Regions from separate parts of the Lysinibacillus sp. VIII_CA genome, predicted to be linked through region 3. Evidence: riboswitches for the same ligand, from Rfam matches in the RefSeq annotation. Region 3 holds a riboswitch; each other region holds the start of a gene.
What was found. Region 3 has a riboswitch for cobalamin ahead of metE (5-methyltetrahydropteroyltriglutamate--homocysteine S-methyltransferase). Riboswitches for the same ligand answer to the same signal wherever they lie in the genome.

Region 1 (7,798 bases), on a different contig from region 3:
AAAAGCTGATTATCAGCATCTTGAAAGACAATTCCCACCTGTTGGCGAAGTGCTTTTAATGCTTTTCTACTATATTGAAGTTCGTTCCCATTAAATGAAATGGTTCCGGCTGTCGGTTTCAAAATGCCATTAAGATGTTGAAATAAAGTGGATTTTCCTGCTCCATTATGACCGAGTATAGCGATTTTTTTCCCTTTTGGAATGTCTAGTGAAATATCTGTCAAAGCCTTTGTTCCATCTGCATAGGCATAAGACAAATTAGTCAGTTGAAAATAATATGCTGTCATGAGAAGTATCCTCCATATACGATAAGGAATAAAAAAATAGCCATCATGCCGAGCCAGTTTTTTTTATTATAGACGGCCGTTTCGTGCCAATAAACCGTTTCACCGCCACGTGCCTGCATGGCATTGTTAAGCTCTCGACTACGCTGAAACATTTCAATAAACAACGCTGCAATCAGCATAGACATCGAACGTAACCATTGCATGGGTGAATGATGGCCAAGGCGGGCTTGCTGGGCTAAATGAATTTTTTGCATGCTTTCGAAAAAAATAAAAATAAAACGATAGGTGAGTTCTACTAACTCAACTAATAAAGGAGGGAGCCTCCATTGGCGAAGCACATAACAAATCTCTTGTACAGATGTTGTTAAAATTAAAAAATATAAGCAGCTTATACTGCCGAGTACGATAAAGAATAGCTGCTGTGCGGTAGCGATACTGGCTCTCCCAATAAAAATTGTCCAGCTCATATACGTAAATGATCCCATATGGGCTGGTAATACATGCGTTGCTGGCGCTATCGAAATTAGGATGGAGATGAGACTTGTGAATAAGAAAAATCCTGGTAGTAATAATAGCTTCGCATAGTATTTTAGTGGGATTTTCGCACCCCAAATGATAAAAGCACTCATTACAAAAAATGTAATGAGTGAAAGTCGTTCCTCTCTCATAATAAGCGTGAATAAAAGTAGTCCTAATGAAAATATCATTTTTTCTAGAGGATGAACGTACGCTAGCTTATTGAGATACGCATACTTATCAATGAGTAACATCATTCTTAACCTTCTTTATGCTTGCCACGCATATAGCCGATAAAGTAGCCGATAAAACCAGCACCAATAGCTGCTTGTAGCACGAATAATAAGCTTTCAATTTCACCACTGGGCGGTTCCCATAAACTATCAAACCATGGCTCATACTCTGCATTAATCTCTCCAATGGCAGCTTCGGCTTCACCATCAGCTCCGCCAAATTCTGCTCCCTTTTGGACGAAGAGCGGGATAATGGCCAATAGCACTACAATCGCTAATAGTAATAAATTTCGTTTCATATTAGTGCGCCTCCTTTGTAGAGAAAACACGTAAAGACTTTAATTCGCTAATATTATATTTTTTCAAGAAGTTCATGACAATAACTGTTAATATCCCTTCACTCACAGCTAACGGGATTTGTGTTAAGGCAAAAATACTTGCGAACTTTGTAAATGAAGCCATAAAGCCACCGACTTCAGATGGGAAAGCAAGTGCTAATTGAATAGAAGTCACCACATATGTACCTAAATCCCCAAGCATAGCCGCAAAGAAAATAGCTAATGAAAACGATAACCCCATTTTTTGCGCCCCTTTAAATACAAAGTAGACGATAAACGGACCTACGATAGCCATCGAAAATGCATTAGCCCCTAATGTTGTGATTCCACCATGTGCTAAAAGTAAAGATTGAAATAATAAAACAATTGTCCCGATGACACTCATCGCTAACGGTCCAAATAAGACTGTTCCGAGACCTACCCCTGTTGGATGTGAACAGCTCCCTGTAACTGAAGGGATTTTTAAGGCTGATAGAACAAAGGCAAACGCACCAGACAGTCCCAGAATCATTTTTGTTTCTGGGTTTTCTTCGATTGTTTTACGAATAGAGCGCAATCCTAAAATAATAAATGGGACGGAGATTACCCACCAAAAAATAGCCCATTCGATTGGTAAAAAACCTTCCATGATATGCATGGCGAAGGCACGTTTTGGCACCATTAAAAAAGCCAATACAAAATAACTAAGTTTCCACCAAGACAGCTTCAATTTTCTTCCTCCAAACTATAAATAGATTTTTAGAATGTAGCGTGCGTAATAAAAAAAGCACTTTTCCGTTGTTGGAAAAGTGCATAGCTAAAAAAGCAAATAACATTCTCATCTGCTAAGCCGCACACCTATCCTCGTAGGATGAAACGATCACATATTTTCGGCAGGTCTCCTGGCTCTAGTTCAACACTTTATAGGTCTTCCCATCCATTGGACAGTGACATTTTCTATAAAGCTCCCTATTACAGTGGCGGGACCGCGCCGGACTTGAACCGGCTTCCCTTTTAAGTAAAATGACGAGCATTTTACACCAAAAATAGTAAGTTGTGAGATTTCACGACAAAGTGTACCACGAATTTCCATAAATATGCTATACTTTTTTATAAAAATTTTGAAATAGACTATCAATGTCGAAAATTCTGATTACTGAGGATTTTGAGAATAAAAGGGAACAACACCAATTTTAAATAACCAAAAACTCTCTGATAAAATTGATAAATTTGTCATGAATTTTTAAAGAAATATTGAAATTTTAAAATAATAAGATATGATTAAGACAGTTTTCTATTAAATATACAATTAAAAATTTCATATAAAACGTCGATAAGTGCTCGAAAAACTCGAGATAATAGGGAAATTGGTGAAAGTCCAATACAGCCCCCGCTACTGTAATAGCTGATGAAATCGCAATGCCACCTGTGCAAACTAGGGAAGGTGCGACAGTAAAATGAAGCTTAAGTCAGGAAACCTGCTTATCAGATTGTGCATGCAAACTTTTCGGAGGGAGAAGTTGAAGCAAAAGCGAGGATCTGTCTTTCAGTCTATTCGTTTTTATTTGGCTTCTACAAACCTTTACTCTTCGGGAGAGTAAAGGTTTTTCTTTTTCCAAAAGCAAAAGAGGGGAGACATAAAATGACAACGTGGAATTTAGAGGGGATGAAAACACATCTCTTTATTTGCAATGGCAGTAGCTGTATGAACAAGGATGGAGAAGAAATTACCCAAGCTATACGGGACGAAATACAGCGAAACGCACTAGATAAAGAAATACATACGACAAGAACACGCTGTAATGGACGATGTAAGGATGCTTGTGTGGTTATTGCTTACCCCCAGGGGAATTGGTACCGTGTACCATCAACGGAGCATGCTAGAACACTTGTACAGGATTTGCATCATGAATCCTTACATAACGATCATGTTTATACACTTCGGGAAGGGACATTGCAGCGAACAGCGCAAACGACAGCCATTAAAGGGATTGAAAAGGTGAAAGAGGGGTAAAAACATGGCGCAAAAAGGGAAAATTTTCGTAGTAGGCTTTGGACCTGGAGACTTTAAGCATATTACGACACGTGCAGTAGAGGCTTTACAACAAAGTGATATGATCATAGGCTATAAAACCTATGTTGAGCTGATTCAAGATTTAGTGAGTGCAAAATCTATTGTCAGTACAGGCATGACAGAAGAAGTGTCCCGTGCTCAGGAGGCAGTTCGTCAAGCAGAGGCAGGAAGTATAGTTTCGGTCATTTCGAGTGGAGATGCGGGCGTTTATGGTATGGCGGGATTAGTGTATGAAGTTTTAATTGAGCTAGGCTGGACAGAGGCAACTGGTATTGAAGTCGAGATTGTCCCGGGTATTTCAGCTATCAATTCATGTGCTAGTTTACTTGGTGCACCGATTATGCATGATGCTTGTACCATTAGTTTAAGTGACCACCTCACTCCGTGGAATTTAATTGCGAAGCGTGTGGAAGCTGCAGCAATGGCCGATTTTGTCATTGCTCTATACAATCCTAAAAGCGGTCGCCGTACAAGACAAATTGTCGAAGCACAGCGAATTCTTTTAGAATATCGTTCACCTGACACTCCAGTAGGGCTTGTGAAAAGTGCCTATCGAGAACGTCAAGAAGTGACGATGACCACATTGGCAGACATGTTGGAACATGATATCGGTATGCTGACAACCGTCATTATCGGAAACTCATCTACGTTTTTCTATGATAATAAAATGATTACGCCACGTGGCTACCAACGTAAATATACACTTGGCGAGGAAAAGCAGCCATTACGTCCACATCAACGTTTACGGGAAGAAAATGAGCCATGGGCGATGAATCAAGAGACAGGAACAGCACGCAATGACTTTGCGGCAGACCCCAATGCAGGGCGAATGAATAAACCCAGTGTAGCCGTTATGCCAAAGCCGAAAAAAACGGCACTTGAAATGGCTACAGCGGCACTTGCAATGGTAAAGGGAACAAATGCTATCAAGGTTACTCCAAAGCTTGTACAACAAAAAATAGAATCCATTTTTGAATTAGCAGTGAGCCCTGGAGTGGCCAATAAATTTTTTACACCACAGCAAATGATGACGTTAGCAGAGGTCGTAGGCGAAGATGGATCGATGGAATACACACCAGATCATCAAATCCATTTAAAAATACCTACAACTACGCCTGAACGCATCACTGAAAAATTACAGCAAGTAGGCTTTTTATTAGCACCAATTGGTGATGTATTGTCGTTGAAGGCTTGCGATTTTTGCTACGGTGAAAAAGCAGATTCCATACCATATGCGGAGGAAATTCAAGAAAAGCTTGGTGGTCTGTCTTTACCGAAAACATTAAATATTGGCTTTAATGGCTGTGGGATGGCTTGTTATCGAGCAGTATTTGACGATATTGGGATTGTCTATCGTAAAAGTAAATTTGATGTCTTTATTGGAGCGAAACCAGTCGGACGTACGGCTCATGCAGCACAGCCTGTTGTAGAAGGCTTGGAGCCTGAACAATTGATTCCTTTAATTACAGCTATTATTGAAGAATATAAAGCCAATGCGCATCCAAACGAACGCTTATTTAAATACTTCAAGCGTGTGAAAAAGATATTGCATTTTACGTATCAAGATATGTCTTCCAAAATAAAAATAGAGCCAGCTCCGTGCGGCGACTAGTGAGGAGAAAAGAGATGAAAGCTATATTATTTGTTGGCCATGGTAGCCGTTTAGCAGCAGGAAATGATGAGGTACGTACATTTATCGAGCAAATGACATCTCGCATTGATGAACAATATCTAGTAGAAACATGTTTCCTAGAATTTGCTTCTCCTAACATTGAAGAAGGTATTACAAATTGTGTGAAAAAGGGTGCTACAGAGGTACATGTAATCCCGATTATATTACTTCATGCAGGTCATTCCAAGCTACATATCCCGGCAGAAATCGAGCATGCCCGTGAGCATTATCCGAATATCACATTCACATATGGTCAAACAATTGGCATTCATGAAGAAATATTTGCGATATTACAAGATCGTTTAGTTGAAATTGGATTTAATACAGAACAAGAACAGGAAGATACAGCCGTTTTATTAATTGCTCGAGGTGGCAGTGATCCTTATGCAAATGGGGACTTTTATAAAATCACACGATTGCTATGGGAAAAACTACCTGTTAAATACGTAGAAAGTGCCTTTATGGGTGTAACGGACCCACGTGTTGAAGAAGGCATTGAACGCTGCGTCAAACTAGGTGCTAAGAAAATAATCATGCTTCCTTACTTTTTATTCACTGGTATTTTAATGGAGCGTATGCATGTTATGTGTGAGAAATTCAATGAGCAATTTCCTGCATGTGAAATTCAAATTGCCAACTACTTTGGCTACCACGAACGTTTACAAAATGTTTTATTAGAGCGTATTGAGCAAGCGATGAATGGTACATCTACAGGTATGCAAGATCTTGAAGATTATCGTGCTTACGCTGCTATTCATGGACATGCACATCATCATCACCATCATGATCACGATCATGGACATGACCATCATCATCACCATCATGATCACGATCATGGACATGACCACCACCACGACCATGACCATGACCATCATCATCATGAAAAGGAGCCCGTTAAATGATTTTCATGTTAGCAGGGACGAGTGATGCAAGAAATCTGGGCCTTGAATTGCAAAGTACAGGTCATGCTGTAACTGCCACTGTTGTGACGGAATCGGCAGCCTCTAGTCTTGCTGACGTTGGCTTGCCTTCCTTAATAGGGAGACTAACAGCGGAAGAAATGGCGACTATTATAATGGAACAAGGCTTTCAATTGGTCGTAGATGCCTCTCATCCATTTGCTGAAGAGGCATCGAAAAATGCTATGGCAGCAGCTGAAAAAGCGCAAGTACCATATATCCGCTATGAACGTGCCCATGAGCATTATGCTCACCCACTTATTACAGTTGTAAAGGATTATGAAGAGGCGGCTCAGTTAGCAGCTGAAAAGCGTGGTGTCATTATGCTGACAACAGGCAGTAAAACGCTTGCTACATTTACGAAAGTTTTACAAGGCTTAGAAAACACAAGAGTCATTGCTCGTATGCTCCCACGACTTGACAATATGGAAAAATGTGAGGCGCTCGGTGTCGCACAGCGAGATATTGTAGCCATTCAAGGCCCATTTTCAAAGGAATTAAATGAAGCATTATTCCGTCAATATGGAGTGACCTTAATGATTACTAAAGAAAGCGGCAAAGTGGGCTCGGTAGACGAGAAGCTAGAGGCAGCCCTTGCCTGTTCTATAGAAACAATTCTTATTGCAAGACCCAATATTAAATATGGCCAACAATATTCCACTTTTGAAGAAGTGTTACAGGCTGTAAAACATACACTTTAGGAGGCAATAACAATGGATTTTAAAACTGATTTCAAACCATTAACAGTAGACCCAGATAAAATTTACGATTACAGTTTCTCAATTATCGCAGAAGAAATGGGGGAGCATAACTTTTCAGAGGATGAATGGAAGGTTGTGCGCCGTATTATCCATGCATCTGCTGACTTTGAGCTAGGTCGTAGCGTTATTATTACACCAGGAGCACTTGAAGCAGGTGTTAAGTCTATTCTGGCAGGGCGTCATGTAATTGCGGATGTGCAAATGATTGAAAGTGGTTCTGGTAAAAAACGTTTCCAAAAACATGGTGGCGATTTACATTGCTATATTGCGGATGAGGATGTATCTGTAGAAGCGAAAAAGCAAAATACAACGCGTGCCATTATATCGATGCAAAAAGCCTCAAAATTACATGAAGGCGGTATTTATGCTATTGGTAATGCCCCAACTGCATTACTAGAATTGATTCGTTTAATTAAGGAAGGCTTAGCAAAACCAGATTTAATTATTGGTATGCCTGTAGGTTTCGTGTCTGCGGCTGAATCGAAAGAGGAGCTGCTAAAACTTGAAGGTATTCCGTACATTACAAATGTTGGTCGTAAAGGCGGTAGTACAGTGACGGTTGCCGCATTAAATGCCATTTCACTTTTAGCGGATGAACAGGCGAAAAAATAATGGAGCGGAAGCCAAAAAAGGATCCTAAGGACATGCGTCACGGTTATACAACAGGAGCCTGTGCAACTGCAGTAACAAAGGCAGCTTTACTTGCCCTTATTACAAATGAAGAGCAAGAAACAAGCACGATTCATTTGCCAATAGGTAGGGATGCGACCTTTACTATTGAAAAATGCCTATTTGAAAACAATGCCGTCAGCTGTGAAACGATTAAAGATGCTGGTGATGACCCAGATGCCACACATCAGGCACTCATCGTCGGTACTGTGAGCTGGGCAGAGATACCTGGTATTCATTTAGATGGAGGGATTGGAGTCGGGCGTGTCACAAAGCCCGGCTTACCAGTGCCTGTTGGAGAGGCGGCCAT
Region 2 (7,798 bases), on a different contig from region 3:
GCTAGGCTTACAGGCTGGCATGAGGGAGGGCTCATTACTCGACCGCGGACTTTCCATCTTTAGTATTGCAAGCTCAGCCATACCACCATTTTGGCTAGGCATAGTAATCATCATGGTCTTTTCCATAACATTAGGGTGGTTTCCATCTTCAGGAATGAATGATGTGCGGGGCGATGGAGGGTTCATGGATCGTTTATATCATATGGCACTCCCGCTTATAGTCCTCGTGATGTCGCATGTGGGCATCTTTGCCCGTTTTTTGCAGGATAGTGTGAAAGTAGAGAATCATAGCTACTATGTTCAAGTAGCACGCGCGAATGGAGTACCAGAACGTGAAATTCGAAGGATGATTTTACGAAATGCTGTCATTCCTTATATCAATTATGTTGGGGTGACCATCCCATCATTTTTCGGAGGCTCCATTGTGGTCGAAACATTATTTGGTTGGTCAGGCTTAGGACAGCTTTTGGTAAAATCCGTCATGCTCAAAGATTTCCCCGTTTTGATGGGGGCTATTTTAATCATAGGCGTGGTCGTGGTCATCTGTTTATTCGTCATTGACATACTGATGATTGGTTTGAACCCTCGATTAAGAAGAGGGGGCTTTGTATGAGAAAACAGCGATATCCGATTTTTTGGCTTGTGCTTTTAGCTCTTATTTTTACAACGACTATTTTTTCTTCATTATTAGCTCCTTTTGAGCCTAATGTAATGGATATGAATCAAATTTATCAAGCACCTAATGCCACACATTTATTAGGGACTGACCAGTTGGGTAGAGATGTCCTTTCTCGCTTATTGGTGGGGGGGAAGGTGACGCTATTTATTGCCATTGTATCGGTCGTCCTATCTAGCATAATTGGTATCATATATGGGGGCATAAGTGGTTATTTTGGTGGTGCCATTGATGCAGTAATGATGCGTATTCTCGAAGCCTTTTTAACAATTCCTTCATTGGTCATCGTGCTAGCTCTACAGGCAATGATGCAGGGCAGTATGTGGCGTATGGCGATGGTGATGGGTATCACGGGATGGTTTGTGACAGCTCGTATCGTCCGCTCAGAGTTTATCCGATTAAAGGAAAAAGAGTTTGTGCAGATGGCGAAAATGTTCCGCACACCGTTGTGGAAAATTCTCTTTGGCCATTTATTACGTAATTGTATGCCTGCGATATTTGTGGTAACCATTTTTAATTTTGCTGGGGCTATTTTTACCGAAGTTTCCTTAAGCTTTTTAGGAATTGGTGTCCCACCAGCTACTCCATCATGGGGAACAATGCTGTACACAGCGCAAAATGATTTACTTGTGGGGGCTTGGTGGATGGGTCTTTTCCCTGGACTGTTAATCTTTATAACGATTTTATGTGTGCAAGTTATTGGAGGTACTTTCAAACAAGGAGGGAACCGAACGCATGTTTAAAGTTGACAATTTGGCTGTTCAATTAGACGGCAAATCCCTTATTCAAGGCTTGACTTTTACTGTACCTAAAGGTCAAATTACCGCTATCATTGGCGAGAGTGGCAGCGGCAAAAGTACGACCCTTTCAGCTCTGCTTGGGATGCTACCAGCACGAGCAACTATGGAGGGTTCCATTGTATTTAATGAAAGAAATGTCATGACAATGTCAGAACAGGAGCGTGTGAAGCTACGCAAAAAGCACTTTTTTACCATTTTTCAGGATGCAATGAATAGTTTTTCACCCACCCAAAAAATAAAGCATCAACTCTATAGGTTGACCGCTTCGAGACTAGGGCAAAAGGAAGAGGAGTTTTTAGATAAAATCACAGCCATTTTAAAGGAGTTAAACCTACCTAAGGATGTGTTAAATCGCTATCCATTTGAGCTTTCAGGTGGCATGCTACAACGCTGCATGCTTGCCTGCGCCTTCTATCATGAACCAGACGTTTTGATGGCGGATGAACCAACCTCTGCTCTAGATATGCTCCATCAACAAGAATTTATCAAATTGCTAAAAAATCTCCATGCCCGCTTAGGGACGACGATACTATTGATTACGCATGATTTAGGAGTTGCTAAGATGGCTGATTCTATTCTGGTGATGAAAAATGGCGAAATAGTAGAAAGTGGGAGAATGTCTGAAATTTTTAAGGAGCCCAAGCATCCATATACGAAGCAGCTTGTCGCTCATCATTTTTAGGAGGCGGTTGATATTGTTGCTTCATGTAAATCATGTTAGTAAAAGCTATCGAGCAGGACAGCAAGTATTACAGAATATAAACCTAACCGTGGGAAAAGGTGAAATCGTAGGACTCGTAGGAGAAAGCGGCAGTGGGAAAAGTACTTTAGCCAAAGTGATAATGCAGCTAGAAAAGCCTGAAAAAGGGGCGGTGTTTTTTGAAAATCAATTGATGACGAAGCAAAATCGCTCGCATTTTTATGAGAACTGCCAAATCATTTTTCAAAATGCTACGGCTGCCTTAAATCCCGTATGGACCGTCAAGGAATTGTTACGTGAGCCTCTAATGGCAGCACATAAGTCTTTGACTGATCGCGAACTACAGATAATGCTAGAAAAAGTGATGCTCCCAACCGATATATTAGAAGCCCTGCCATCTGAGCTAAGTGGAGGGGAGCGACAACGGGTTAATTTACTAAGGTCGATTTTAGTCGAACCCCAACTATTAGTTTGTGATGAAATTGTTTCGAGTTTAGATCGCTTGATTCAACGAGAAATGATAGATTTACTAATAACTTTAAAAAAAGAAAAAAACATGGCCATTTTATTTATATCGCACGACTTAAAGGCGGTTTCTTATTTGTGTGATCGTATTTATGTCATGAAGTCGGGTAAAATTGTCGATGTGAGCCATAAAGGCGAAGGTGGCTTTGCTTTTACAGACCGATATGCGCAAATGCTGTTTCAAGCCGTAGTATGATTAATCCAAAAACACTTTCCTTATTTGAATGGAAAGTGTTTTTTATTCTTGCAGCAATGATCTAAGTGGGGCAATCAAATCTTCAGAGATGCTATAAATCGTATGGGTATCCTTCACGTTCATCAACGTTCCCTTTTGACCCATTTCCCCTACCCAAAGATGGAAGCCATATTGGTTTCCATCCATATCCACTACTTGTACATCATATGGAGGGGTAGCCATATTAACAATTCCCTTATTTCTCACAGCAGTAGTAATGACTTCATGGAACATTTCAAGAGACTCTTCATCCTCATATTCTTAGATAAAATCAGTATTCACAGTGTCAAATCCTTCGCCGTTAGAAATGCTGACCTTCGCCATTTTTCCACTGCTAGCTCTTTATCCGTACAGCCTAAAACAACTGTAGCTAGGAGGGACATGATAATAAATAGAAATGCTCGCAATGAACCCCCTCCTTACAGAAAAAATAATACCAAAACTTGGAGTCGTAGCCCGGTTCTCTTCATAATATATTAAACAAACAAAAGCTGAAAGGGGATAAAGCATGGGCTTATTTGATGGATTAATCGGCAATGCAAGCGAGGTGAATTTTGAAAAATTACAGGAGGAGGTCAAAGATTTATTAATTCCAAACGAAACCATCAAAAATGCCTATAAAATTATTAGAGACATATTTATTTTTACGAATAAACGATTAATCCTCATTGATAAGCAAGGAGTTACTGGTAAGAAAACGGAATACCATTCGATCCCCTATAAAAATATTATTCATTTTTCAGTAGAAACGGCTGGTACATTTGATTTAGACGCAGAGCTAAAAATATGGGTATCAGGCAGTTCGCTACCTATCCAAAAAAGCTTCAATAAGGCGACCAATATTTATAAAGTGCAAAGTGTTTTAGCGCAGTATGTTTTAGTCTCGTAATAATGAAATAAAGCCACAATCACGAATCACATACAAAGCCCGCATAGATGCGAGGCTTTTTTGGCTGTGCTTAGAAAGGGGGAATAGGGATGGGGAAATTACTATGTGAGGGGTGTTGCTGTCGCCCCGTTCCAATTAGGGAGCAAGCGCACAGAGCTTAGAAATTAGCAAAGAAACGCTGACTGGTTCTACCTTACGCATAACCTTTTATATTGTAAAATAATAGATATATTTCAATAATATTGATAGAATTCAATGGATGGAACTGTTTTTTGAAGAAGTGTGATTCGTAACATTAGATTGTTGGGGGGTGAGGGAAATGGTTGAAAAAATTGAAATGAATAATAAATCTATCATTTCATTAACGCTTGGTATTCTTTCTATCATCGTACCATTTATTGGATTAGTTCTTGGGATTTTCGGAGTAGTTTTATCAAGAATGGCAACAAAGGAAATTGCTAAAAGAAATGAAAATGGCAGAGGTTTGGCAATTTCTGGTTTAATTTGTAGCGTGATCGGGATTATCATTCAAACCTTTGCAGTATTGTCTATTATCCTTTTTTATTCAATTACTGGTGTTTAGCTTAGTATTTGACCTTAGAAAATACCGTTTTAAGTTGGACGGGAAGAGGAAAAGTGGAAATGGCCATGAGTCAGGATACCAGCCTGTTACGAATACACACCATAAACCTCTTTTTTTGTGTTGAAAATGCATGACCTTCCCAAGCCCCCTGTTTTTAAGATTTTGCTCAAAGCTTTTTTCTTTTTGAAGAATAATAGTTATACACATTACTATTTGTAAAGATGGTGAAACGATGGAACAGATGCTAAAGGAAATAATGTCTCCAAGTCATCAATATAAAGTTCAAATTATAAAACGGAGAGATGGTCTTTTTACAACAGACGTATATATGTGGCAAGAAGACTGCGGATATGAATTTTGGAGTCCTATTAAAAAAGGATTGAGTTTGATTGAGACTGAGGAAGTAGCCGTAACAGTAGCCATTGAACAATTAAGACAATACTCTGGTGAAGTTATTACTCTTTAGTTACATCACTCAACGCTGTCAGATGTAGCGAGAATCGTTGAATCGCGTAGTTGTGCGTATAGGTTTGTCTAAGGTGCGTTTATAGGTTGTTTATGTTAGTATTTCAAAATGATGCAAGTGTCTTATCCCGATTTAACTTGCGGTTTTGCGTTAAAAAAATGAGCGCAGGAATCCCCTGCGCTCGTAACTTATTTTATCAAATATTACATAACTAATAACCTAAATTAAAAGTGTCGTAAATCCTTTTTTAAAAGCCGTTAATCATTCGCTAAAATTTATTCTCATGCGAGTATATACGCCGAAAAATAGATGAAGGTGATACGGATGTTAAAAAGAAGATATTCGGTAAAGGACGTATTAGGAGAAAACATTAACTAGTTTCGCTGATTTAATATGTGAAAAAGACGACCATTTTGCTGATTCGTTGGAAAAGACCAGAACGTATAGCGGTAAAGAAATCGAAGCTATTCAGTATTATGCTGCGTAGAAAATTCGAGGGGATTTCGAAAGAGATGACCCACATGAAGCTGAGGAAGTATCATACCATGAAAGTAAATAGGAAGACATGTTGTCAGAATTTCAGAGTTTGTAAGATTAAGTGAAGAAATGGTTTGGAAAATATTGTGATATTTGACTTTAGAAATCCACTACTTTACAATTGATTTTAGTAATCTAATAGGAATGTGGAGCACACCCGATTCCTATGACAATTGAATAGCGTGTAGTAATAGGTGTAAATTGCGTGCAATTTGCTTAAAAGGGAAGTCGGTGTGAATCCGACACTGTCCCGCAACTGTAAATGTGAGCGACTTTTCAGCAACCACTGTCAAATGATGGGAAGGGGAAAAGTGGCGATGACCATGAGTCAGGATACCTGCCTGTTATGAGTACACACCATAAACCTACGAGGAATAGGAGGTGGCATGTTGACAAAACAGAATGCTCTGTTCGTCACAGTACGTCAAACGCCCAAAGTTCATGAAAGGGTTCATTTTCGAACTCCTTCACATTTACTTAGGGTTTGTTTGGCATTGTGTGATGAATCACATTAAAGCGAAGGATTTCCTCAAACATAGAAGGAAGTCCTTTTTGTTTTGAAAATATGTACGCAAAGGGGATGCACATAGGATGAATATTCATGCAACGATAACACAGGAAACGCCTTTTGTAGATATGACCATTTGTAAGCAGCCAAGGACAGAAATTGCTAAAAAAGCGAAAACAAGAATGGTGGTTGAATCACTGATTGACCAATTATTAGCAACGAAGCTGATTCGCAACAACCGCTTTTTTGAGCGAATTTTATATAATAAAGACATTATTTGGATAAGAAATGGTGAGGTAGAAGGCCATCTTTTTGCTCTGGCAACGTTAACGGATCAACTGAAAACGAAGACGAATAGCTTTATGATGTATATGCCGACGAACCCTATTATATATGAGGTGAACGGGGAACCTTATCACTTAATTACACGCATTGATTCAACACGAGCAAAGCCTAACCTTGATCGCCTTTCACAAGAGCCCAATCCCGTGTTAAGCGCTGCACGTGTCAATGACTTACTATGCTCGATTGTTATACGTTTTTATGAAACTTATATAAATGATTTAATGGAAATTTCTCATCAGGATCAACTAATCGCATTCGCGCAGCAGGAATATAAACAATTTCTGGATGCGGTTCAGGAATTAAATAGTGATCACTTAAATTGGCATCCACGAGGGAACGGCCATGAGCTATTGTTAACATTAATTGATCAACTACAACTATTAAAAAGTCAGCCTGGTAAAGTTTTAATCGACTTCACTAATACGCAGGGCTATGTGGTGGTTGAACCTGCTTATCAGGTCCATAAGCCCTCAAAGAAAGCTGTCGGTGCGATATGAAAACAAGCCCTCCATGAAGCGGGGGGCTTGTTTTATTTATGCCAGCGTATCATGCTTCATCTGAGGCTATTAGCCTAACACACCGTCCTTGCAAATACTTTACTTGACTTATCCCTGACAGTGCATGGCTGCTTGAGCCTCTTGCCAAGGGACAGTATAGCCTTTGCCTTTAGCGCAAAAAATGCTGGAAGAACTGTATTCAGGGTCCGCATTTTTATCATAGCCTATCTGGGCTATTACTTCTTCTGCATTATGACACACATCATAGCCATCAAATTGGAGGGTAAGTGAGCCTTTCCCATTGGTATAGGCAGCAAAGATTGTGCTATAGCTCATAAAGGTTGCTACAGGTGCACGTCCTGTCAAAACAACGTCAGTTTCGGTGAGGTCTGGGTCGTCGAATGTGCCGGCAGCCTGTTGAATGTCAGTCATCATACGGCCAATAAAATCATTGGAAGCTTTCATTTTAAAGCGATAATATGGCTCAAGCAGGATGTTCTGTGCTTGTTCTAGTCCTTGACGTAGTGCTCGGAAAGTAGCTTCTCGGAAATCACCACCAGAGGTATGCTCATTGTGACCACGCCCCGTTAATAGCGTAAAATGAATATCTGTGACGGCGTAGCCTGTGAGTAAGCCGTGATGATCACGCTCAAACAAGTGCTTCTCAACGAGACGCTGGTTGCCCACTGATAAATCATCGGCATGACAGGCATTACTAAAGGTAATTCCTGCTCCGCGTTCATTAGGCTCCATTAATAAATGAACCTCTGCATAATGCTTGAGTGGCTCAAAATGACCGTAGCCTGTAACGGTTGTCCCAATTGTCTCCATATATAATATTTGCGGCTCTCCAAAAGAAATGTGTAATGCAAAACGTTTCAATAACACGTCAATCAGGACTTCTAACTGAATGACACCCATTATGTGCACATGGATTTCCTGAAATTTTTCCTGCCACACGACACGCAATGACGGCTCCTCGGCCTCTAGTAAACGGAAAATCCTTAATACTTCTTTTATATGTTGCTCACCCTCAT
Region 3 (7,798 bases):
CACATCTTTCCGAGAAATATCATCACGTACAAAGGACCAATTTAAAATGGTCACTGGCCCTGTCAGCATCCCTTTGACAAAGCGCTTCGTTAAGCTTTGGGCATACGCTGACTCTTTCACGGTAATGGATGAAGTCCATTCAACATCTCCATAAATAATCGGAGGCTTCACACAGCGAGAACCATACGAAACCACCCATGCTTTTTCAGTAAAGGCAAAGCCCGTCAGTTTTTCACCGAAATACTCGACCATGTCTGTCCGTTCAAATTCTCCATGAACCAGTACATCTATATCCATATCCTCCTGCAAGTGAATCCAGCGCTTTGTTTCCAGTTCAATAAATGCTTCATAGTCTGTATTCGATATTTGTTTCTTTCGCCAAGCATTCCGATTTCTCTTCACCTCATCAGATTGAGGAAAGCTACCGATTGTTGTTGTAGGGAATAGTGGTAAGGCTAACGCCTGCTGCTGTAATTTTTGACGTTGACTAAAATCACTATGTCGCTCAAAATCCTTTGTGGAGACGGATTGAACGGCTTGCTGGATCATCTTATTTTGACGAATCGGATGATTTTTTAGTGCTTCAATGGCTTTCATACTTTCTGAGAAATTATGACGTCGAGTTCCGTTTTGACCCTTTCTATATTTAGTTAGCTCAGTAATCTCTTCGATTTTTTCATCGGCAAACGCCAGTGCTTGTTTGAGAACAGGGTCCAACTTCTTTTCAAATGAAGTAGATATTGGTACATGTTGCAGGTTACTTGAAGGTTGAATCCACAATTCCTTAGCATCACTTAGTTTTTCAATTGCTTGAATCATGGCATTCGCTTCCGCTAGGTTTGAACGCCATATATCACGACCATTGACCACCCCAATGGCTAAAACTTTATCTGGAGGGAAACCATATTGTCGAAGTGACTCCATATTCCCTTTATAGCCATGTACAAAATCTAAGCCAAATCCTTGTACAGGCAGTGTAATTAATGTTTCATAGGAGCATAATGCTTCAAAGTATGTTTGTAGCATTAGTTTTGCTGCTGGAACTGTCATCATCAATTGAGCATAGATTTCTTGAACTAGCTTCAGTTCTGCTGAGTCAAGTGTCGTCACTAAAGAAGGCTCCTCTATTTGAATCCATTCGGCACCTGCATCTACTAATTCTTGAATAATCTGGGCATAGAGAGGTATTAAGGCTAATAAGTATTCGACCTGCGTTAATTTATTGTAGCCCTTAGTGAGCTTATAAAATGTATAGGGGCCAATAAGTGTCGGCTTCGCCATAATACCGAACGCTTCCTTTGCCTCTAAAAAGTCGGCTAATACCTTATTTTCTGTTAGCTGCAACGGTTGTCCTTCATACTCAGGAACAATGTAGTGATAGTTGGTATTAAACCATTTGGTCATTTCACTAGCTACTGCTGAATGATTTCCTCTCGCTACACTGTAGTAGGTATGTAAATCTACCCTTCCACCTTGCCAGTTAAAGCGCTTCGGTACTAAGCCGAACATTAAGGCAGTATCCAACATTCTATCGTACAATGTGAAATCTCCTACTGTCACCACATCTATGCCGAGTTGTAGCTGCTTTTCAATTCTTGATAAACGAATACTTTTTAGTGTAGCCTGAAAATCCTCTTCCGTTAGTTCTTGACGCCAAAATGCTTCTAATGCCTTCTTCCATTCGCGATCATCTCCGATATATGGGTAGCCAATGAGTGTACTAGTATAAGTCATCTTTCATCTCCCTTTCATCAAAAAAATTACTTCTAGCTTGCTCTACAAATTTGGTTATCCACATGCTAGTTTCGTTGCCCTATATGAAAACCAGTGGGATTCACTTTGCAATATTAGCATGATAAAAAGCCATTCTCCTTTTTGGAAAATGGCTGCATAGTAAAATTATTAATACAAAAACAATACGAAAAAAAAGAACTTCCGTATACATCATCTGTTTTTGCACAGTGCCTATTGGTCACTATTCACCACCTATTTCCACGTAGGTATTTGGTGTGTACTAGAAATTGGCAGGTCTCCTGGCTTCTCATCAACACGTCTCACAGCCTTCCCAGTTTCCCAGTGGCATTTGTGATTTGCTCCGAATTACAGTTGCGGGACAGCGTCGGATTTGCACCGACTTCCCTTTTAAGCCAAACTTTCATCTGGCACCATTTCTTACACTATATTCAGTTATACCCCTACTATACCATATATTTCAGAATAGTAGAAATTGTTTTTATATAAAAATTTATCTATTTACTTTGTTTTTAATTGTCAACAACTTGACCCTTACCCTTAGTGATAATGCCTTAATGATGTTTGTTGGCTTTAAGACTACTATTTCTTCTATTCGCTACCCCAAAAAATCAGATAACTAACAATGTAAAGCAGCAAAGAATTTTTCTAGACTTTTACACAATCAGGAAGTCTTAGTAAAAGTTGTTTACAAACAACTTAAAAAATGATATACTTACAAAGTAAAAAATTCTTAAGGAGGTCGAATGAAATGTTCGTTATCGCTAAATTAATGTCATTGGTAGTTACAACTTCAGTAAAAATGAAAATCACACATTCGACCAGATCGGAATGGATCGCTTAAGTTTTTTGTAATTAAGTATACCCATACCGCAGGGAGAAGTGTGCCCCTGCGGTATTTTTGTGTCTTTTTTCACCGTAGAGGAGTCTCTCTGCGGTTTTTTTCATTCCTCATGGTAATTTAAGGAGGTGATAATAAATGATGTTAAACATTTTTGCTCTTACGATAACTATTACAAAACGTGAGATTTCTATTGAAAAAGCACTTCAACATGAAAATGCGAAAAAAATCTTTGAAGAGAACAGAAGAAAAGTAGAAAATTATATTCGTATTCGTCAATATTAATGTTGTAATTTCAAAAAACAGGAAAGGTGGGAATAGAAATGATTTATATGATCAAAAGACGATATGCAGTTTTATGGCTGGAGAAAGACACAACCACCAGATGAAGTAATATTTTATAATCCCTGTAAAGCTAACCCGTTCTAATCTAGGACGGGTTGCTTCAGGAGATATTTTGCACTTTTCAAGCGATTTTTTACACATACCACTTGTTGTATTTTAGAAAATACGGCATTACAATGTTCGAAAAATTCTAATTCTACAAAGCGTAATTCCTCGATACTAAAATTGAATGTGGCAATTTAGCCTAATTCAATTATTCTACTCCATTAGCCATCCATGTAACAAAAAACAGCGCTTCTCAGCAAAATCCATGGATTAGGACAACCACTTAATCCTTTAACTGATAGAAAACCTGTTTAATTTTGCCTCAGTGCCAAGTATGGCAGTATTAAGCTCATTTCCTCGGCTATCTTGTCCCCTTCTGAAATAGAGACTGCGTAAAAAATTCTTGCTGTTCACGCGAGCAATCACCTGACTGCGACTTCTCGGCAAATTGCAGCATTGCGCTAAGCAGCTAATCCAATCAGCAATTTCTTGATGTGGAAGTAATTCTTTGTCAATCATTGTATCCACGATATTGACCAACCGCTCATCATCCTCATCACTAAAAATATGTATTCCATTATGGAGCATGCTAGATATAGCGACAAGCACCTCACGTAGCATTGCAACGCTGCTCTCCTCGCACTGCACCAGCTCAACAAAAACATCTGCACCGTGAGACGCGCTGTGAGCCCAGCCTCCTACTGAAAGGTAACCCCGCAGATCCTTCTCCTCCTTGTAATAACGGAGCATGTCTCGCATTAATTGCTCAATTTCTTCTTGAGTTAAAAATGGATTCTGTCTGTGGCGTTGTATAATCAAAGCGATAGGCAAGGCAGAAAACGTCCTTGTAAAAACTGACTGATCCTCCTCACTGCCAATTTTATAGAACAAATGGTTCTCATCCGTCAGAACAGTTAAGAGACTACGCAACTCCTCTTCACTGAACCTATTCTCTTCCTTAATCCACATATAAAACATCGGATAAATCAAGTTATCCCGCAATTCTGGCTGAGGATCACCGATATATTGAAGTAACAAAGGTAAGAAATCTTGATGCTGCTCACCTTCGCCTAACTGATACGCATTCTCCTCAATTCTTTGTAAATCCTCCATAAGTTTAAACCTTATGTCGCTCATTTTCCCATCTCCTTTAACATGAATATAATCTCTTCTATTACAATATCAGGCTCATCATGATGTATATAATGTCCACTACGACTAGCAATCCGGAACTTACTAGACGTTGACAGCCATTGGAATTCTGCTTGTAGACTTTGTTCAATTCCTAATATTTCTTGTGAGGGCCATCCACCTTCATTTTCATTAGTATCGGGTAAACCTCTTGTAATAATTGAGAGAGGGATATCACTTTGGTTTGAATAATCAACGATTTGCTTATAACTCTGTATTTTATCAATTTTCTCACTATTTAACATAGGGTTCTCGAAATATTCCCTATTTCCTGCAAGTAGATTTTCTGGTAGAACCTTTTCATAGGCAAGTTCTTTATATTCCGGTGCAGCGTCAACCAAAACCATACCACAGATGTCCAGCGGATAAAGACTGGTATACAATCTGGCGACCAATCCACCAAAGGAATGGCCTACTAATATATAAGGCTTCTCCACATCAAGCGCTTGTACCAATTCGGAGAGCTCCTCAACAAGATCACAGCAAGTTCGCGTAACAGCTACGTCTTGACTCCTGCCAATACCCGCCCTGTCATAGGACAAGGTTGACGTTTCTTCCGATATTCGATCTTGGACCTTTTTCCATGTTTCATGGCTATCGCCTAACCCGGCAATAAAGATTACGCTGGGTGTATTTTTACGATATTTATTGAACCGTATACGCCTATTATAGAAATTGATTATCTTTTTATGTCGTATCGTCATTTTAATCACCTAATTAAATTATAAGCTTTACATTATTATTTCTACAATATAAAAAAGGTCCGTTTATGCAACTAAGGGGTAATTTTCCAAAGCCCTTCATTGCCGTTAAGTGCTTAGAAAAAGTGGATAGTATTGTTTATAAAAATGGTTATTGGATTCGTTAAATATGTTAGCGCTTATATTCGGGCTGTTCTAAAATAATTGGATTTGGATTGCTAAGTACCCATTGCACTGCTAACTCGCATAGTCTCGCAGGCTCCTTATCTCCATCACCTTTGTAAAGTTCTTTCGCTAAAGTGATAGATTCCTGAAGTGCAGCGGGATGTAATGGTGTACCTAAGCTAATGTAATGGTTCAAACTTTTGAGCATTTTACGAAAATCATTATCCCAGTTGATGCCGCCATTATGTAAAATTTCGTATGAGACTTTACCAGTAATACGAATAACCTCTCCTTGTACAGTTTGGGCATGTCCTTGCGAAGGAATTAGTAAATCCCAAAGTTCATTATGTTGTGCCTGCCAGCCCTTTGTACATACTGTTATTTTAGACTTACCATCATGCGTTTTTCGCTTCTCTACAGGTGAAACATCAAATAGCTCATAAAGACGGGAAAGTGCCTCATCCGTTTCTTTCAAATATTCTTTATTAAAACCTTCTCTATGAAATTCAAAGTCTTTTCCAATTCGCTTAATAGAATTTTTCATTTCCGGCGTTACAGCTATACCTGCGCTCAAAAAAATCTCAGAAATTTCCACTAGATCAACAATATTTATATTTCTGCATACTGCTAAAGCTTTGTCCAAAGGCGTCTCATTCAACATATTTACCGCTCTTATATTTGCTCCTTTAGAAACCAATGTGCGCACCGCATTTGGTTTAAAAAAAGCAGCCGCAGCAAATAAAGGTGTTTCATTTTGATAATCCAAGGCTTCTATATCCGCATCTAACTCAAGAAGCAATTCAATATTCCCCCGCCAATTTATTGCCTGATTATGTAAAGCTGTTCTTTTGTAATTGTCTCTCGCATTTATATTTGCTCCCTGTTCCGCCAGCCAGCGAACCAATTCATCCGGTACATCGAAAAAGCTTAAGGCTGTTGTTTTACTATAACCGCCATATGCATCTAGCTCGCATTTGGTAAATACCGCTTGTAATGCCGCAATATCACCTGCTTCAATTAGTTCACTAAAATTTTTCGGTAACGTTTTTCTCTTCCTCGCCATATGTATTTTCCTCCTCACATTAGATTTTTGAATACAATTCATCACGTCATTTACTAACTATATACCATTCTATATTTTACCATGTTTTAATTTCTTTTTTGGCATGGAGGAGGGATTGGTTGTGTCAACTATCCATAATACTAAAAAAGGCTGTTCAATCACTGAACGTTTTGAACAGCACTCTTCTTATTCACTTTGCCATTTCAGTTTTACATCCTCCTCTAAACAACCGAGTTGATTGAAATGGTTGGCAATAATATTAAAATACATATTTTCATCTGTGTTTATATCGACTTTACGAAGCACATCATTAGCGATATGTGCGGCATCCTTTCCTAATGCAAAGATTGTGTTGAAGGCACGCACACGTATATTTTGGTCTAAATCAAACATAGCAGATAACAGCTCATCAGCCGGTATAGGCTCACTAAAATGAGCATATGGATCTTCATAAGTAGCACAATAAATCCGCTCTCTTGCCTCCTCAAAAGTATCACCTAGTAATACTCCTCCAGCAAAAATCCCATTATCCGATTGCGAAATATTAGCCATATTAATCTCTACAAAATGCGTATCTTTTACAATATAATGTTTATCATCTAGGTTTAGTGCAATAACATAATCATCCCACGTAGCGACTCCTCCTGGTTCAATATAAACTGCAGGACGATACAAGTATTTTGCTGTCACATCTTTGAAGAAAATCGTACATTCAGCATAAGGGCTACCAAAGCTAGATAAAACTCGTAAGGCATATCTACCTTCAAACTTTATTAGTTCGTCATACACGTAATAGCCTTCAAGATCACCCTCTATATGGGCATCATGAAAAACTAATTGGACCATTGACTCGACTGTAAACCCGTTACTCATATCTAATAAAAGCATAAAATTATTTCCTTGTTGCTCAGCATTCAAAATTTCTCCATCGTGCAATGATTGTGAAAAAACAGTTTTTGCAGACGAATGAAAGCTTTCCACAATTGCTTCACGCTCTTCATAAATAGCATTACTCTTAGTTATGAACTGCTCAATTGTCACATTGCACCACTCTTGAAACTCTTTCATTAAAGTATCATTTCCAAATAGAGTTCGTTCAATCATTCCGGATTGAAACTTTTGTGGTAAGACATCTATATACGCAGTTAAATACTCGTATAAATGATCTTCAAATTCGCCATCGAACTCCTCTTCAAATGGATATGTTTGTGCTGCGTTGAATACTTCCTGACGTTCACGTGTTAAGAAAAACATCATCCCACTCCTTTTAGCTGTAATGCCTGTTATTTAAAGTATATGAACGATAAAAAAATGTAGTTTTAAAGTGTCTAATATACAGGTTTCTATGCTGAGTACACACTCAGCATACTCTTGAAAAGTACTTATAGTAGACCTGTTTATGTATTGCATAAATAGCTGTTTAAAGAATATTTCATTGAATTCAAAATTTGGTTTTGGAAATTTATCTAAAATGAATATGTAGTGAATTTAGTACTATTTCTTAAAACATTATTTATTTTTGCCACAAGCCATCACGGCAGCTATTGAAATAATCACGCCCATACCCATTAAAAAAATAACATCTCCTCATTTCAAAAAAACAGCCCACCAAACCAAATAATACCAAATTTTCAGCCATTTAAAAGCTCGTAGTTGTATGTAATTTTATTTCTATACCCAGCTCTATATTTAAGA
Region 4 (7,798 bases), on a different contig from region 3:
CGATTTCTTTTGCTTCTTTAAAGTTAGCATAAATATGCTCACCTAAAGCTGCTTGCGCTACTTTATCTTTAGCCAGTAATGTTAAAGCATCGTCAAGTGCTGCTGGTAGGTTTTCAATACCATTCGCTTGGCGCTCTTCTTCCGACATCACATAGATATTACGGTTAATAGCTGCTGGTGGTGTCAAGTTTTGACGAATACCTTCTAGACCTGCCTCTAAAATAACAGCCATCGCTAAGTATGGGTTTGCGGATGGGTCCACTGAACGTACTTCTACACGAGTTGACAGACCACGTGCTGATGGAATACGAATGAGTGGTGAACGGTTTTGTGCTGACCATGCTACATAACATGGCGCTTCATAACCAGGTACTAGACGTTTATAAGAGTTAACTGTTGGATTTGTAACAGCCGTGAAACCTTGTACGTGTGCAAGGACACCAGCCATAAATTGCATAGCTGTATTTGATAGTCCTAATTCCGTAGATTCATCATAAAATGCATTTTCTTTACCTTTAAATAGTGACACGTTAAAGTGCATACCAGAACCAGCTTCACCAAATAATGGCTTTGGCATAAATGTAGCGTGTAAACCGTGTTTACGAGCGATTGTTTTCACTACTAATTTAAATGTTTGGATGTTATCACAAGCTGTAACAGCGTCTGCATATTTAAAGTCGATTTCATGTTGTCCAGGAGCAACCTCATGGTGAGAGGCTTCAATTTCAAAGCCCATTTCTTCTAGCTCTAATACGATATCACGACGGCAGTTTTCACCAAGATCTGTTGGAGCTAAATCGAAATAACCACCATGGTCATTTACTTCTAAAGTTGGTTCTCCTTTTGCATCTAATTTGAATAAGAAAAATTCAGGCTCTGGCCCTAAATTGAAGCTTGAGAAGCCCATATCTTCCATTTTTTTAAGAATACGTTTTAGGTTATTTCGTGGGTCACCAGCAAACGGTTCGCCTTTCGCAGTGTAAACATCACAGATAAGACGTGCCACTTTCCCTTTTTCAGAAGTCCAAGGGAATACCACGAAAGTATCAAGATCAGGATATAAATACATATCTGATTCTTCGATTCGAACGAAGCCTTCAATAGATGAGCCATCAAACATCATTTTATTTTCTAGTGCTTTGTCTAATTGACTTACAGGAATCTCAACGTTTTTGATTGTGCCAAGAATATCTGTAAATTGTAAACGAATAAAGCTTACATTCTTTTCTTCGATGAGACGTTTAATGTCCTCTTTTGTGAATTTACCCACAGTTTTCCACACTCCTATAATTTGTCTAGCTTTTATGTTTACCCTACCCTATTTTTAATAGAATCGAGATAAATCCCCTCGTCGGATGGATGATTTTTGCATGCGCTGTGCTTGACGCATTTCTTCGCGCATAATTTGACGTAATTCAGAATCACTTAAATCTTGTTCTTCAATTGTAGAAACAGGATTTTTCCTTTTAGCAAATATCTTTTTAATCTTCGCCATATTCATACCCTGTTCTAAGTAGTCTTTAATTTCAAGCAATGTGTCGACGTCATTTAATGAAAACATTCGACGGTTGCCTTCTGTTCGGTGCGGCTCAATTAAATGGTGTTCTTCATAATAACGAATTTGTCGTGCCGAGAGCTCAGTTAATTGCATTACAATACTCATTGATAATAACGGCATAGTTCGTCTAATTTCACGACTCATTTAAGTCCTCCTCCAATACCCGCTTATCATATAACGAAATTTTTTCACTGTCAACCAACCATGTTAGGTTTCCTAACATGGTTGGCACTATTTTTTTCAATCCGAGAGAAAATTGTAAAAAACTATTCAAATTTACGGTTTGTCCATTTCCTCATCTCTATTTTTGAATAGCTTGTACCGCACTACAAATTGCAAATTTTACATGTTCATAAGTTAGCCCACCCTGTATAAAGGCTGTAAAGGGAGGTCGTATCGGCCCATCTGCTGTTAGCTCTATGCTGGAGCCTTGGATAAATGTCCCCGCTGCCATAATGACATCATCCTCGTAGCCTGGCATATAGGCTGGTTCTGGTGCGTAATGAGCATTTATTGGCGAGTTGGCTTGTATTTCCCGACAAAAGTCAATCATTTGCTGTGCGGTTTGGAAAGAAACCGATTGTATTAAATCTGTCCGATGTGCCTGGTAACTTGGAGATGTATTCATCCCTATTTCCTCCAGCATAGCTGCCGTAAAAATGGCGCCCTTTAATGCTTGTGATACAACATGTGGAGCTAGGAAAAACCCTTGATAAAAATCACCCAATGTATTTAATGTAGCTCCTGCTTCTGCCCCGATTCCAGGTGAAGTCATCCGGTACGCACATTTCTCCACTAAATCTGCTCGGCCTGCGATATAACCTCCAATTTTCGCTAATCCTCCACCTGGATTTTTAATGAGAGAGCCCGCCATTAAATCAGCACCAATCTCTGTAGGCTCTTGCTTTTCTACAAATTCACCATAGCAATTATCAACAAAAATAATGGCCTGTGGAGCTAGCTCACGAATCTTTGCACACATATCAGCAATCTCTGCTATAGAAAAGGATGGTCGCGTTGCATAGCCCTTTGATCGTTGAATGGCAATCACTTTCGTTTTTGCCGTTATGACCGCTTCCACTCCTTCCCAATCAATGGTTTGATTATCCAGTAACTCAACATGTGAATAACCGATTTGATAATCTTTCAAGGAACCTGTATCTTTGTCACCACCATCAACAATGGATTGTAACGTATCATATGGCTGTCCAGAAATATAGAGCAACTCATCACCAGGACGCAGCACACCGAATAAACTAAGCGTAATTGCATGTGTGCCTGAAATAATTTGCGGTCGAACAATGGCGGACTCTGCTCCAAACACCTCAGCATAGACACGCTCTAAATTATCGCGTCCCTCATCGTCATAGCCATAGCCATTGGATGGGTGTAAATGATAATCACTCACTTGATGCTTACGAAATGCCGCTAGCACTTTTTGTTGGTTATAAAACGCCATCTCTTCCACCCTAGCATGAAAAGGTCTCACTCTTTCTTCTATTGTTGCCGCTAAAGATAGCGTCGATGCTGATAAATTAGATGTAAACGTCATTCTTTTCTTCTCCATTTCACAATTGTCATGCATATTATTCCGTAAACTTTATTCTATATCTAAATGGACCTCGATTATCCTAGGATTCCCTGATTGTCTACTTGTAATGAACGCTTATGACAGATGTTTTTCTTTATTTCATTAACATCTTATCAATTTGTATAGGTCCCTGTAAAACTTGCCTATTGTTTCTGAGTGAAATTTACGCTAAGCTAATGTGCGGACTTATTTCAAGAAGCGTATTTAATGTTTAATTTTGGCTATTAAATTCATAGATTTTGTTACTTACAGGATCTTTCAACTTTAGGAATGAGGTTCATTTATTGATAGAAGGGGTGAAAGGGATGGCTTGGGAAGTTTTTAGTATGATCGGTACAATTGCCTTTGCTATTTCTGGGGCAATTATTGCAATGGAAGAGGAATACGATTTATTCGGTGTTTATATACTCGGTATTGTCACTGCTTTTGGTGGAGGGGCTATTCGAAATTTACTTATCGGTCTACCTGTCACGACATTATGGGGACAGGATATGATGTTTCAAATTGCGCTTGCTGCAATTACCATATTTTTTATTTTTCCACATCATTTGATTCAACATTGGCATCGTTGGGGTAATTTTACAGATGCGATTGGTTTATCAGCATTTGCTATTCAAGGCGCACTCTACGCCGTAAAGCTGGATATGCCGATTAGTGCTGTCATCGTAGCTGCGGTCTTAACAGGGTCGGGTGGTGGTATCGTGCGTGATTTATTAGCTAGACGAAAACCACTTGTACTTCGTGACGAAGTCTATGGTGTGTGGGCTGCTCTCGCAGGGCTTGTTATTGGATTTGAAGTTTTTACAGGAGATATCTTCCTTTATATTTTATTTGCGGTAATTACAGCATTACGTATTCTTTCCTATATGATGAAATGGCGTTTACCTTTGCGAAGGTTGAATCGGGCATAGAGTCTATCATTGATAAAAAAAAACGAATAAGCGCAAATAGCTCTTTAACTATTTGCGCTTATTTGTTTTTCAGTAACTATTTAGCCAAAAGATTCGTTGCTTCTTCCAGCGTCACCATATTTTTCATCATTGAGCAAGCAGCATCTAATAGAGGAAAGGCTAGGGCTGCACCTGAACCTTCTCCTAACCGCATATTCATATGCAGCATCGGTTCCACTCCCAACAATTCAGCGGCTATTTTAGCTCCGGGTTCCTCCGAAGCATGAGAAGCTATGATAAAGTCCTTTACTTTCGGTTCAATTTGATAAGCTATAAGCGCAGCAATAGTCGAAATAAAACCATCAATCACAACAGGTTTTCGGTGACTTGCGGCAGCAAGTATAATACCAGCCATAGCCCCAATCTCTAGCCCTCCAACTTTAGCTAGTACATCAATGATATCGTTAGGATTTGGTTGGTTAAGCATAATTGCTTTTTCAATGACCGCTGCTTTATGAGCAATTCCTCCTTGACCAACACCTGCTCCAAACCCGGTTATTTGAATAGGGTCATAGCCAGTCAAAACAGCTAAGATTGCTGTGCTCGGCGTTGTATTACCAATGCCCATCTCACCTGTTCCAAGTAGGTTGGCCCCTTTTGTAATTTCGTCTGTTGCCACACGAATCCCCACTTCTATGGATTGAATAGCCTCCTCTCTAGACATAGCAGGGCCCTGTGCTATATTACCTGTTCCATATTTCACCTTTTGGATGATTACGTCCGCATTGAGAGGGATATCCTCCTTAACTCCAACATCTACCGTTACAACTTTGGTATTGGTCACACTTGCAATTGCACAAACACCTGTACCTCCCTTCGGAAAATTCAATGTTTGAAATAAAGTAACCTCTTGAGGATTCGGCGTCACGCCTTCTTCACAAACTCCATGATCTGCTGCACAGACAATCATCACCTTTTTATCAATCATCGGATATAACTGGCCTGTAATTCCAGATAGTTGCACAGCAATGGACTCCAATTTCCCTAAGCTTCCTGGAGGCTTACAAAGAATATCTATTCGTTTTCTTGCTTGCTCCCTACTATTTTTATCAGCGCCTTGAATGTTTTGAATCGTGTCATGTAATAATTGCATTGTCATTTCTCCTCTCGTTCTTCATGAAGACAAAATAAAAGCCTGTAGTTTATTGTCATGACAAATAAACTACAGACTTTTCCATCATCTATATTCTTAAAGCAAATAGGCAGGTCTCCTGGCTTAAGTTCAACATTTCATAGTACCTTCCCAGCAATGAGCTAGTGGTCTTCACTATTAAACTCCCTTTTACAGTGGCGGGTCCGCTAAAGTTTTTCACTTTATTCCCTATTCTCCCTTAATGGGCACCTAAAGCTTATATTAAACTACTTTTAATCTACGACAGAGTATTTTTTCTGTCAATATTTGAATGCGTTACTTGTATCATTTCTTCGGCTACCTATTTTTTTCTAGCTCACTTAGCAATGTTGACCCTAATAATAGTATCGCTCCTATTAGTTGTAGTAGCGTCATTTTTTCTCCAATAAACATCGTTGAAATGACTAATGATGTCAGTGGATCTATATAGCTAAGGATGGCTATACTTTGCCCTTTCAGCTTTGACATGCCCCAAAAGAACAATAAAAATCCAACTCCTGCATGGACAATACCTAATACTATTAATAGTAAGACTGACTTAAAACTGATTGTCATGACCTGAAATCCTGTTGTCCCAAGTATATAAAAACAAAGGAAAAATGCTGCTAAAGCTAGTTGAATTAATGTATTTCCTGGTTCTTTTATGTTACCTATACATTTATTTGTAAATGTTAGAGCTGTGTAAAAGCATGCGGCGATAAGACCGTAGACAATGCCAATAAATTGTTTACTGTCCCCAGTGCCTTGACTTTGGACAATCAAATAAAGTCCGATAAGGGCCACACAGACATACATCATTTTTCTGCCAACTAGCTTCTCCTTTAAGATAATTGGAGATAAACAGATAACGAGTACTGGTGCAACATAATAACTAAGTGCAGCATTAGCAATTGTTGTTTCTTTATAAGCCTGAAATAAAAAAATCCAATTCCCACATAAGGCAACACTAGAAAGTACTAATTTCCACTTATTTTTGAGAATACTTCTTTTCGTAAAGCTTTCCTTTTTATAAATAAAAATCACTATCAAAAAACAAGCACCAATTAAGCTCATCCAAAAAGCGATTTCACTTGAAGATAAAGGTATATACTTGGCAAAAACACCAACTGCCCCAAAAATAATCATGGATAATACAAACGCTAATTTTCCGCTCATTACAATTCCTACTTTCTACGTATAAGTATTAACCTACACAGTAGAATCTATTGAAAATGAGCAAACTGTTATTGTATGCCTTACCAGTAGATTCTACTGTAAAGACATTGTTGGGGGTGCTATTGAACGAAACATACAAATCCCTCCTTCACCGATATAATTGTAACATATTTCAGAAAATTAAAGAGTATGTTTTATAGATAAAGGGAAAATGAATCACTAATTACTTCATTAGGTAAGGATAAAATTTTCTTTAAGGAGGAGTTAGAGTGCACGCAAGAGAATTAAGAAACGCTATTGCAGAGACTTGTGAAAACTATGATAGTCAATATGCGCAGTTAGTAAAACCGATTAATCAGTTATTAATGAATGTTGATGCTTTCATCAGTGAAGGAACAGCGTATGTCATTATAGAAAATTTGAAATTATATTATAGTGGAGATAAATACATGGCGGAATGTCACTTCGATGAGAGTGAAAATTTCTTACAGGATGGCATTGAGCTTCTAAAAAAGGGAGACCTGGCGAATGGCGCTTTACAAATATACGGTGCTGGTTTAAATTTTGCCAGTTATGCTTCAAAGGTTCGGGGGCAAAAAAATGTGAACCCGTACATGAACTTTGAAAAAAACTTTAGCCTCATCATGGACTCACTCCAAAAATAAGCACATGAAAAAAGAAAGAGTATACACTCTTTCTTTTTTCATTATGTCATTATTTAAATTCTAATTCGCCATCGTAAGCTAACATGCCACCTTCTAGGTTTGTCACATCAAATCCTTGTGCTTCTAAATAAGAACAAGCATTAGCTGAACGGCCACCAGCCTTACAAACGATAATATATGGCTTTGTTTCATCTAATTCCTCTAGACGTTCTGGGATTGTCCCAAGAGCGATATGCTGAGCGCCAGGAATCATGCCGTGTGCTACTTCATCCTCTTCACGAACATCAATAATATATAGGTCTTCATTTGCATCTAATAGTTCTAATAATTGTGTTGTTTCCATTGATTTCATCAAACTCGTCCTCCAAATATCTATTTCCTTTATCATTATAGCCTGAAGCAAAAAAAACAGCCAGTGTGGAGTACACTAACTGTTTAACAATCTTTTTATGCTTCTGTCTCTAAAAATTCTATTGGTTTTGCTGGAACGAATGTAGAAATAGCGTGCTTGTAAATCAGGTGCTGCTTATTATCAGCATCCAATAATAGAACTGTAAAATTATCATATGATTTCACAGTCCCTTTTAACTGAAATCCGTTTAATAGAAATACAGTTACAAAAACACTGTTTTTACGTAGTTGGTTCAAGAACGTATCTTGCAAGTTGATTGATTTCATCAAATAGCCTCCCTACTAACTTTCTACCTCTTCATTCCTATAGTAGCACGTTCTACCAATTTATCAATT

Region 1: it holds a riboswitch for cobalamin, as region 3 does, so the genes downstream of both, ACP3VS_RS05950 ((2Fe-2S) ferredoxin domain-containing protein) here and metE (5-methyltetrahydropteroyltriglutamate--homocysteine S-methyltransferase) in region 3, are expected to answer to the same signal.
Region 2: it holds a riboswitch for cobalamin, as region 3 does, so the genes downstream of both, ACP3VS_RS17730 (hypothetical protein) here and metE (5-methyltetrahydropteroyltriglutamate--homocysteine S-methyltransferase) in region 3, are expected to answer to the same signal.
Region 4: it holds a riboswitch for cobalamin, as region 3 does, so the genes downstream of both, cobT (nicotinate-nucleotide--dimethylbenzimidazole phosphoribosyltransferase) here and metE (5-methyltetrahydropteroyltriglutamate--homocysteine S-methyltransferase) in region 3, are expected to answer to the same signal.

Annotation. Positions count from the first base shown of each region.
Region 1 covers NZ_JBNFXM010000003.1:110,455-118,252, forward strand. Annotated here, with positions in the region: gene ACP3VS_RS05930 (energy-coupling factor ABC transporter ATP-binding protein) at 1-287, opposite strand, end outside; gene cbiQ (cobalt ECF transporter T component CbiQ) at 284-1,060, opposite strand; gene ACP3VS_RS05940 (energy-coupling factor ABC transporter substrate-binding protein) at 1,063-1,335, opposite strand; gene ACP3VS_RS05945 (energy-coupling factor ABC transporter permease) at 1,337-2,083, opposite strand; cobalamin riboswitch at 2,229-2,413, opposite strand; cobalamin riboswitch at 2,672-2,853, shown strand; gene ACP3VS_RS05950 ((2Fe-2S) ferredoxin domain-containing protein) at 2,996-3,367, shown strand; gene cobJ (precorrin-3B C(17)-methyltransferase) at 3,372-5,039, shown strand; gene ACP3VS_RS05960 (sirohydrochlorin chelatase) at 5,054-6,001, shown strand; gene cobK (precorrin-6A reductase) at 5,998-6,759, shown strand; gene ACP3VS_RS05970 (precorrin-8X methylmutase) at 6,772-7,431, shown strand; gene ACP3VS_RS05975 (cobalt-precorrin-5B (C(1))-methyltransferase) at 7,431-7,798, shown strand, end outside.
Region 2 covers NZ_JBNFXM010000015.1:86,901-94,698, forward strand. Annotated here, with positions in the region: gene ACP3VS_RS17685 (ABC transporter permease) at 1-613, shown strand, start outside; gene ACP3VS_RS17690 (ABC transporter permease) at 610-1,419, shown strand; gene ACP3VS_RS17695 (ATP-binding cassette domain-containing protein) at 1,412-2,158, shown strand; gene ACP3VS_RS17700 (ABC transporter ATP-binding protein) at 2,172-2,897, shown strand; gene ACP3VS_RS17705 (hypothetical protein) at 2,940-3,170, opposite strand; gene ACP3VS_RS17710 (hypothetical protein) at 3,215-3,343, opposite strand; gene ACP3VS_RS17715 (PH domain-containing protein) at 3,445-3,825, shown strand; gene ACP3VS_RS17720 (DUF4190 domain-containing protein) at 4,145-4,408, shown strand; gene ACP3VS_RS17725 (hypothetical protein) at 4,641-4,874, shown strand; cobalamin riboswitch at 5,587-5,770, shown strand; gene ACP3VS_RS17730 (hypothetical protein) at 6,003-6,761, shown strand; gene ACP3VS_RS17735 (elongation factor G) at 6,870-7,798, opposite strand, start outside.
Region 3 covers NZ_JBNFXM010000006.1:98,527-106,324, reverse strand. Annotated here, with positions in the region: gene metE (5-methyltetrahydropteroyltriglutamate--homocysteine S-methyltransferase) at 1-1,734, opposite strand, end outside; cobalamin riboswitch at 2,007-2,185, opposite strand; gene ACP3VS_RS10740 (YrzI family small protein) at 2,732-2,878, shown strand; gene ACP3VS_RS10735 (DUF2785 domain-containing protein) at 3,275-4,120, opposite strand; gene ACP3VS_RS10730 (alpha/beta fold hydrolase) at 4,117-4,878, opposite strand; gene ACP3VS_RS10725 (ankyrin repeat domain-containing protein) at 5,048-6,103, opposite strand; gene ACP3VS_RS10720 (DUF4085 family protein) at 6,290-7,357, opposite strand.
Region 4 covers NZ_JBNFXM010000001.1:144,546-152,343, forward strand. Annotated here, with positions in the region: gene glnA (type I glutamate--ammonia ligase) at 1-1,270, opposite strand, end outside; gene ACP3VS_RS00795 (MerR family transcriptional regulator) at 1,325-1,702, opposite strand; gene ACP3VS_RS00800 (aminotransferase class I/II-fold pyridoxal phosphate-dependent enzyme) at 1,860-3,110, opposite strand; gene ACP3VS_RS00805 (trimeric intracellular cation channel family protein) at 3,455-4,060, shown strand; gene cobT (nicotinate-nucleotide--dimethylbenzimidazole phosphoribosyltransferase) at 4,137-5,192, opposite strand; cobalamin riboswitch at 5,284-5,460, opposite strand; gene ACP3VS_RS00815 (DMT family transporter) at 5,529-6,386, opposite strand; gene ACP3VS_RS00820 (hypothetical protein) at 6,656-7,051, shown strand; gene ACP3VS_RS00825 (rhodanese-like domain-containing protein) at 7,101-7,403, opposite strand; gene hfq (RNA chaperone Hfq) at 7,499-7,729, opposite strand.